DNA from 2 places in the Pseudalkalibacillus sp. R45 genome. Region 2 is predicted to be linked to the other one. Evidence: a T-box and tRNA genes for the amino acid it is inferred to sense, from the RefSeq annotation. Region 2 holds a T-box; the other holds one or more tRNA genes.
What was found. The T-box of region 2 lies ahead of argS (arginine--tRNA ligase). A T-box ahead of a tRNA ligase gene usually reads a tRNA of that ligase, here a tRNA-Arg.
Positions count from the first base shown of each region.

Region 1: it has a tRNA-Arg gene. The T-box ahead of argS (arginine--tRNA ligase) is inferred to sense a tRNA for this amino acid. The anticodon was not compared.

Region 1 covers NZ_JBQQCL010000005.1:219,965-224,095, reverse strand. The annotation lists gene rph (ribonuclease PH) at 1-56, shown strand, start outside; gene ACTWQL_RS11850 (XTP/dITP diphosphatase) at 66-659, shown strand; gene ACTWQL_RS11845 (metallophosphoesterase family protein) at 683-1,198, shown strand; tRNA gene ACTWQL_RS11840 (tRNA-Gly) at 1,280-1,353, shown strand; gene ACTWQL_RS11835 (hypothetical protein) at 1,370-1,504, shown strand; tRNA gene ACTWQL_RS11830 (tRNA-Arg) at 1,511-1,587, shown strand; gene ACTWQL_RS11825 (hypothetical protein) at 1,925-2,983, shown strand; gene tig (trigger factor) at 3,082-4,131, shown strand, end outside.
Region 2 covers NZ_JBQQCL010000013.1:63,753-67,883, reverse strand. The annotation lists gene argS (arginine--tRNA ligase) at 1-1,469, opposite strand, end outside; T-box leader at 1,531-1,741, opposite strand; gene ACTWQL_RS18590 (LTA synthase family protein) at 1,971-3,812, shown strand; gene ACTWQL_RS18585 (Glu/Leu/Phe/Val family dehydrogenase) at 4,000-4,131, opposite strand, start outside.

The sequences.
Region 1 (4,131 bases), on a different contig from region 2:
TCGAACATCAAAAGGCTGCATTAGGGGATACCCACCTTTTGATCGTAGATAAGTAGGTGATTGAAATGGATAAAATCATCATCGCTTCCCATAACGAGGGGAAGGTCAAGGAATTCCGCAAAATGTTCGAAGAGTTTGGAATCAGTGTAGTTTCTCTGAGAGATTTGGATTTTCATGAAGAGATTGAGGAGACAGGGTCTAGTTTTAAAGAAAACGCAAGCATCAAAGCAGAAACAATCGCAAAAAAACTTCGTACGCCAGTCATTGCCGATGACTCCGGGTTGGTCATTGACGCACTCGATGGACGGCCAGGAATCTTTTCGGCACGATATGCAGGTGAAGAAAAGAATGATGAAGCCAATATCGAAAAAGTACTCGTTGAATTGGAGTCTGTCTCAGAAAAAGAACGTAACGCCCGATTCGTATGTGTTTTAGCAGTGGCCCAACCGGGGAAAGGAACGAGTAGTGTCGAAGGAAAATGTGAAGGACTCATTCTGAACGAGAGAAGGGGCACGGATGGATTCGGCTATGATCCAATCTTCTATGTTCCTTCAAAAGAAAAGACATTAGCTGAAATGACCCCTGAGGAAAAGAACAAAATCAGTCACCGTGCAAATGCACTGCGTGAATTACGAAACACTTGGTCTGAAATCTTTTGAAATCATAAAAGGAGGACCTCACAATGAACGTTCTACTCGTTAGTGATAGCCATGGTCTTACCAAAGAACTGAAAGAAGTTGTCGAACTGCATAAAAACCAGGTCGATGTCATGGTTCATTGCGGAGACTCTGAACTACCGTCAGATGATGAGGGGCTTAAACCTTTTTACAATGTCCAGGGGAATATGGATTTAGGGCATGATGAATTTCCTAATGAAACCCTTATTGAAGAACAAGGATTTCGCTTATTCGTTACCCATGGACATTTATACAATGTAAAAATGTCCTATATGAATTTGGCTTATAAAGCTGAGGAACAAGGAGCGGATCTAGTGTTCTTCGGCCACTCCCATGTTGCAGAATCATTCGAGCAAAATGGAATGGTTTTTGTGAACCCTGGCAGCCTTCGTTTACCAAGAAATCGTCGCGAACGGACGTATGCAATTTGCGAGTGCAAAGACCGCAGTCATATCAGAGTACGATTCTTTGAATATGATGGTGATGAATTGACCGATTTATCAACAGAATATGAACTCTAGTGGAAATGAGCCCACGATCAGAAAGAAAACCATTGACATTTCAATCGGAATTCGATATATTAATTATTGTCGCTGATTGATGCGGGTGTAGTTTAGTGGTAAAACAAGAGCCTTCCAAGCTCTGGTCGTGGGTTCGATTCCCATCACCCGCTCCATTTACACCTTAATATCATGTCTCTACATTATGTCCCAGTAGCTCAGCACGGTCGAGTATGCTTCGTCAGTGATGACAACAGCGTACCGATTGAGCCACATCTAGTCAAACATTCTGAAATCGGGACGACAAAAAATGAATGTGCTTCTTGATATCATGTCCCAGTAGCTCAGCAGGATAGAGCAACAGCCTTCTAAGCTGTCGGTCGGGCGTTCGAATCGCTCCTGGGACGCCATACTTAATACATACTAACGCTTCCTTTGCTTAAAGCTGGGGAGCGTTTTTTTACCATAAAACGAATAGAGAATTGACTTTAAAAAGCTTCATAAAACCACTTAAGCGTGAAAAATTGGACCTGAGTGTCCGTATGAATGCTTCATAAGACACTTCGAGCGCAAAAAACAGGTAAAAGCTGCACCATAACGCTACATATGAAACCCCCTAGTCCGGTACTCCTTTGAATAAAACAGCAAAAATAACTGTAATATAGAATTAATATGTAAACATTTGTTTTTAGGAAGTTAAACTGCTAAACTTGCTTTAAACGATTGATAAAAAGCGGGGAGATTGTTTTGGAAAAAGACCATAAAGGGCCGCGTGACAGTAAAATCGTTTACTTCCCAAACCTTACTGCAAAGCTTGTGAACAAGGGAATGTCAGCCCTTAAACAAAAGAAATATAAAGAATCGCTGAATTTTTTCCGCCAGCTGATCGAAATGGATCCTGATCACCCACAAGGCAACGTAGGAGTAGTCTTGAGCCTGGTTGAGTTAGGTGACCTAAGAGAGGCAAAGGAAAAATGTGACGAGATTCTCAAAAAAGACATCGGTGAGTATTATGATGTCCTTCAAATTTACATATCGATCCTCATCCAATTAGGTGATTATGAAGAAGTCGTAGAAATTCTCGAAGCTGTCATACAAGAACAAAGCTTGCCGCCGCAAATGGCCGAAAATTTCTACCAACTTTTATATTTCAGCCGAAAGATGGCAGAGGAAGAACCGAGTGATGACTTTGTTTTTGAAACGAAATTCTCCGATCAGGAACTTGATCATCTTTCAGAACAATTAAAGTCTTCGGACTCGAAAAAACAATGGCAAGCTGTCCAATCCATAGAAAAGCCAGATCAACCGACTGTCCGCCACGAGTTGAAGAATTTTCTTACATATCCCGATGCCAATCCATCGTTAAAGACCATCGTCTTACAGATGTTGAAAGATGGGGACGCATCAGAAACAATCCGTATACATAAATTCGGCAAGACGATGAGTGTTAGTCCCGATCAACTACATGATATACCGGAAGGACAATTTTACCGACTCGTAAAGACGATCATTGAGCATCAACTTGAACAACAGAATCCGTCCTTGCTAGAAATGGCTGTGCAAATTTGGGATCATTACTTGTTCATGATCTATCCGTTTCAGCCCGAACCTCTTAATGAACAATTATGGGCAGTAGCGGTTCTTGAAGTTGCACATAGGTTGAATGGTATGGATTATGATGGAGACGAACTGCAGGTTGCTTTTTCATTGGATGAAGAATTACTTGATGATGTGGTTGAAAAGATCTTGGAAATCGAACGTCTATCGATGAAAGAAGTCGGTCTGCAGGATGACCAGCCGAACTAGTTGAAAACCAATGTTCATGTGTTATAATGTAGTGGTTGCAAACTCATTCGTACGTTAATGAAGTTATAAGAAGATAAATGTTGGAGGGAATTATAGTCATGAGTGTAAAATGGGAAAAGCAAGAAGGTAATCAAGGTGTATTGACCATTGATGTCGATGCTGAACGTGTAAATGAAGCATTGGATCAGGCGTTCAAGAAGGTCGTTAAAAAGGTGAACGTACCAGGCTTCCGTAAGGGGAAAGTACCACGTTCAATGTTTGAAAAGCGTTTCGGGGTAGAAGCACTTTATCAGGACGCTCTAGATATACTGCTTCCTAGTGCTTACAGCCAAGCAGTAGAAGAAACAGGAATCGACCCTGTTGACCAACCTGATGTTGACATCGAGCAAATGGAAAAAGGTAAAAACCTTGTTTTCAAAGCGACTGTTACTGTAAAACCTGAAGTTAAACTTGGCGAATACAAAGGCCTTGAAGTTGAAAAGCAGGACACAGAAGTGACAGATGAAGATGTACAAGAAGAATTGACAGCTCTTCAAAAGAAGCATGCTGAACTGACAGTTAAAGAAGACGGTAAAGTTGAAAAAGGCGATACTGTCGTTATCGACTTTGCAGGATATGTTGACGGTGAGGCATTCGAAGGTGGAACTGCTGAGAATTATTCTCTTGAAATCGGTTCTGGTTCATTCATTCCAGGATTCGAAGAGCAGCTAGAAGGTGAAGAAGCTGGAGTTGAAAAGGATGTCGAAGTAACATTCCCTGAAGAATACCATGCTGAAGAGCTTGCTGGAAAAGCAGCAACATTCAAAGTTAAACTCCATGAAATCAAGCAGTTGGAACTTCCTGAGCTTGACGATGAATTCGCTAAGGATGCAAATGAAGAAGTTGAGACTCTTGATGAGTTGAAAACCCAAATCAAAGAGCGTCTTCAAAATGATAAAACAACTCAAGCTGAAAATGAAATGAAAGATCAACTTGTTCAAAAAGCGTCTGATAACGCAGAAATTGATGTACCAGAAGCAATGGTTAATTCTGAACTTGACCGTATGATGAAGGAATTTGACCAACGTCTACAAATGCAAGGTATGAACCTTGATATGTACTACCAGTTCTCAGGAACTTCTGAAGATCAATTGAAAGAACAAATGAAA
Region 2 (4,131 bases):
AACTTCTCAAGCGTCAGGATGATCTCCCATAAATACGGTTCGTCGATATCATAAGAAGCTGCTGGTTCCTCAATCGTCCATTCTCCCTTCGCTAACAACGTACAAGCACGTGCATGTGAATATTGGACATAAGGGCCAGTTTCTCCTTCAAAACGGAGCATGCTTGTAATATCGAATTCGACGCTGTTCAATCGTGATTGTTTCAAATCATTGAAAATAACTGCGCCGACTCCCACCATTTCTGCAACCGTTTCTTTATTTTCCAACGTCGGGTTTTTACTCTCGATATTTTCTTTTGCCTGCTGAATGGTTTGAGTAAGGACTTCTTCAAGCAATACCGTCTTCCCTTTTCGTGTAGACATTTTCTTTCCATCTTGCAGGATCATCCCAAAAGGAATATGATCCATGTCATCTGCCCATGCATATCCCATTTTTGAAAGGACTTTTTTCACTTGTTCAAAGTGCAAGGATTGCTCGTGACCAACGACATACAAAGATTTCACAAATTGATAGGTTGTTTTTCTGTATTTAGCCGCTGCCAGATCTCTTGTCGCATAAAGAGAGGCACCGTCCTTTTTCTGGATCAGGGCAGGCGGAAGGTTGAACTCTGAAAGATCGACCACCATCGCCCCCTCTGACTCAATTAACAATTTCTTTTCGCTGAGCTCTTCTACGACGGGTTTCATTTTATCATTGTAGAACGCTTCCCCATTCATCGAATCGAATTGCACATCAAGTAAATCATATATCTTTTGGAACTCCTGTAAGGATTCTTCTCTGAACCAGGTCCACAATTTTCTCGCTTCTTCATCTCCGTCTTCCAGTCTTTTGAACCATTCTCTTCCTTCATTGTCAAGATCAGGGTTATCCTTCACTTCTTCGTGGTATTTAACATACAGAGTGTTCAATTCCTTAATCGGACTTTTCTTGACGGCCGTTTCGTCCCCCCACTTGGTGTAGGCTGTCATCAGTTTTCCGAATTGTGTGCCCCAATCCCCTAGATGGTTGATACGGAACGGCTGGTATCCTTTTTTGGAAGCGATGTTGGCAATTGCATTACCAATCACCGTTGAGCGCAAATGCCCCATGGAAAAAGGCTTGGCAATGTTCGGTGATGAGAGATCGATGGTAATAGTACCTTTATTCGTCGTTTCACTTCCATATGACTGTCCATTTTTTAAAATCTTAGAAATGACCGCTTGTGTCAGTTGCTTTTTAGGCAAGAAAACGTTCAGGTAGGGTCCTGCAGCTTCTATTCGTTCAAAGTGGGTTGACCCCTTCAAATCTTCTGCTAATGTTTGGGCAATTTGAACCGGTGATTTTTTAAACGTTTTTGCTAGTATAAAACATGGAAAGGCAAGGTCTCCTAAAGATCGGTCTGGTGGTACTTCCAGGTTTTTTTCGATATCGCTTGCCGGAAGATCGATCACTTTCTCTAAATGTTGGGCTGTGTATTGCTGTATTGTCATGGCCATTCACTCCTTCTTTTTCAATTAAGGCTCATTCAATAAAAAAAACGCCTCTCATTAAATGAGAGACGAGATTATCCCGCGGTACCACTCTGCTTGTTCCACATTAAGAACCAACTTTGTCCCCATAACGCAGGGCGGCGGCTTTTCCTACTCGCTTTCAAAAAAGCTTTTCCGAGGTGCGGTTCAATAACAGGCTATACTGGACTTCCACCAACTCCAGTTCGCTTTCAGGATCACCTGATATCTACTCTCCTCTTCAAGAAAGTTCGTTGTTAATTTTTTCTTATTATAGTCATCTTCACGATAAATGGCAATAGTAAATGAGGAAGAGTTTTGCGGGACCTATAACTTTAATAAATTAACAAAATTTGTTATTATGAAGATTCGGAATGAACGCCATTTAAAAGAAATACGGAACTTTCTGTTCATTTGCTCGTCTATAAAAGAGGTATGGATTATGCAACAGTGTGCGCTTGTGTCAACTAGGAGGTTGCAATTATGAAAGAGCGAATCAAAAATTACGATAGCGTGATCATTACAGCATTTCTGCTGTGGATCAAAACCTATTTCGTTTATAAAATATGCTTCAACCTAGAGACGAGCAATTGGGTACAAGAATTGATCCTGGTAATCAATCCTCTTAGTTCTGTGCTTTTTTCTTTAGCACTTGTCTTTCTCTTCCCAACCCGCCTGCGTAATCGAGTCACCTTGATCATTGCAGCTTCATTTTCAATCATCCTGTATGCCAATACATTGTATTATCGGTTTTTCAATGATTTCATCACTGTCCCTGTTTTATTCCAGACGAATAACGTCGGGGACATCGGAAACAGTGTCATTGCACAAACCTATTGGTATGACATTATCTTTTTTGCCGACCTCATTCTCTTGCACTTCTTATACAAGCGCGGCCACCTAAAGCAAACAGCTTATCCGAAAGCCACCCTGTATAAATTACTGATAACCGCTGTTGTGATCCTAGCTGTCAATCTTGGTCTTGCAGAATCTGAAAGACCGGAATTACTGACACGGACATTTGATCGGGAACTGCTTGTAAAAAACCTTGGTACTTACAATTACCATCTGTACGACCTCGTTTTGCAGTCTAAAACATCTGCTCAGAAGGCTTTAGCGGATAACGTGGATATCGTGGAGGTCAATCAGTATACAGCGCATAAATCAGTAGAGCCGAATGAAGATTTGCATGGGATTGCTGAAGGCAAGAACATCATAATGATTTCAATGGAATCAACCCAGCAGTTTGTGATTGGAAGAGAAATCAACGGGAAGGAAATTACACCTTTCCTCAATGAATTCATCCAGGATAGTTATTACTTTAACAACTTTTATCACCAAACCGGTCAAGGAAAAACATCTGATTCTGAGTTTCTGATTGAAAACTCTTTGTATCCTTTGCCAAGAGGAGCTGTCTTCCAAACACATGCATTGAATGAATATTATGCAACACCTGAAATCATCAAGAAACATGGCTATTTCAGCACTGTCTTTCATGGAAACAATAAAAGCTTCTGGAATAGGGACATCATGTATCAGTCCTTAGGTTATGATCAATTCTATGCAGAACAGTATTATTCGATTGATGAAACGAACAAAATCAATTACGGATTGAAGGATGAGCCTTTCTTCGACCAATCGATGAAATATGTAAAGGATCTTCCACAGCCGTTTTATGCTAAATTCATCACATTGACAAACCATCATCCATTCAAATTCAGTGAAGAAGATCAAATGATCCCCACTTTCGATACGGGAGATCCTATCGTTGATCGTTACCCTGTCACTGTCCGCTATACGGATGAGGCGATTAAAAATTTCGTGCAACAATTGAAAAATGAGGGTCTGTATGAGGATTCGATCATTATCATTTACGGGGACCATTATGGTATATCCGAACAGCATAACAATGCGATGGCCCAGGTATTCAATAAAGAAATCACACCTTATGATAATGTCCAGTTACAACGTGTTCCTCTGATCATCCATATTCCTGGTCAAGAGGGGAAAACCATTTCGAACGTTTCTGGGCAGATTGATCTTAAACCGACGATCCTGAATCTGCTCGGTATTGAAAATAAAGGAATCCAATTCGGTACAGATCTCTTATCAGAAGACCATAAAAACTTCGCAGTTCTACGTGACCGCAGCATTGTAACCGATAAGTACGTCTATACTTCGGATATGTGTTACGACCGTAAGTCCGGAAAAGTAGTGGTACGTGAATCCTGTTCAGAAGCGAGAGAAAAACTGATTGAGCTTGAATTATCTGATGGTTTGATCTACGGTGACCTGCTGCGGTTTACAAAGTATGCAAAAGAGTGACTTAGTGAGGCTGGAGCTTCCAAGTCACTCTTTTTTTGATATATCCTACGAAAATAATCGAAATAAGTAAGCGGACTATAGTAGCCATCCGCCCGAATTAGGTCTATTGAGGGATGGAGAAGCTTGTCAGTATTTCTCGTGATTTCTTTTATTTCAACAGATATTAGACGGTAAAAAAAATCTTAAGTCAACAATCGACCGGCATCTCCCAATTCTTGATCCAGCCTCGTGCTTTCATCGCTTGAGCCAATCGCCCGACACCCACCAGATAAGCCGCTTCTCTCATCTTCACCTGTTTTGCTTCCTTTATCTCGTACAC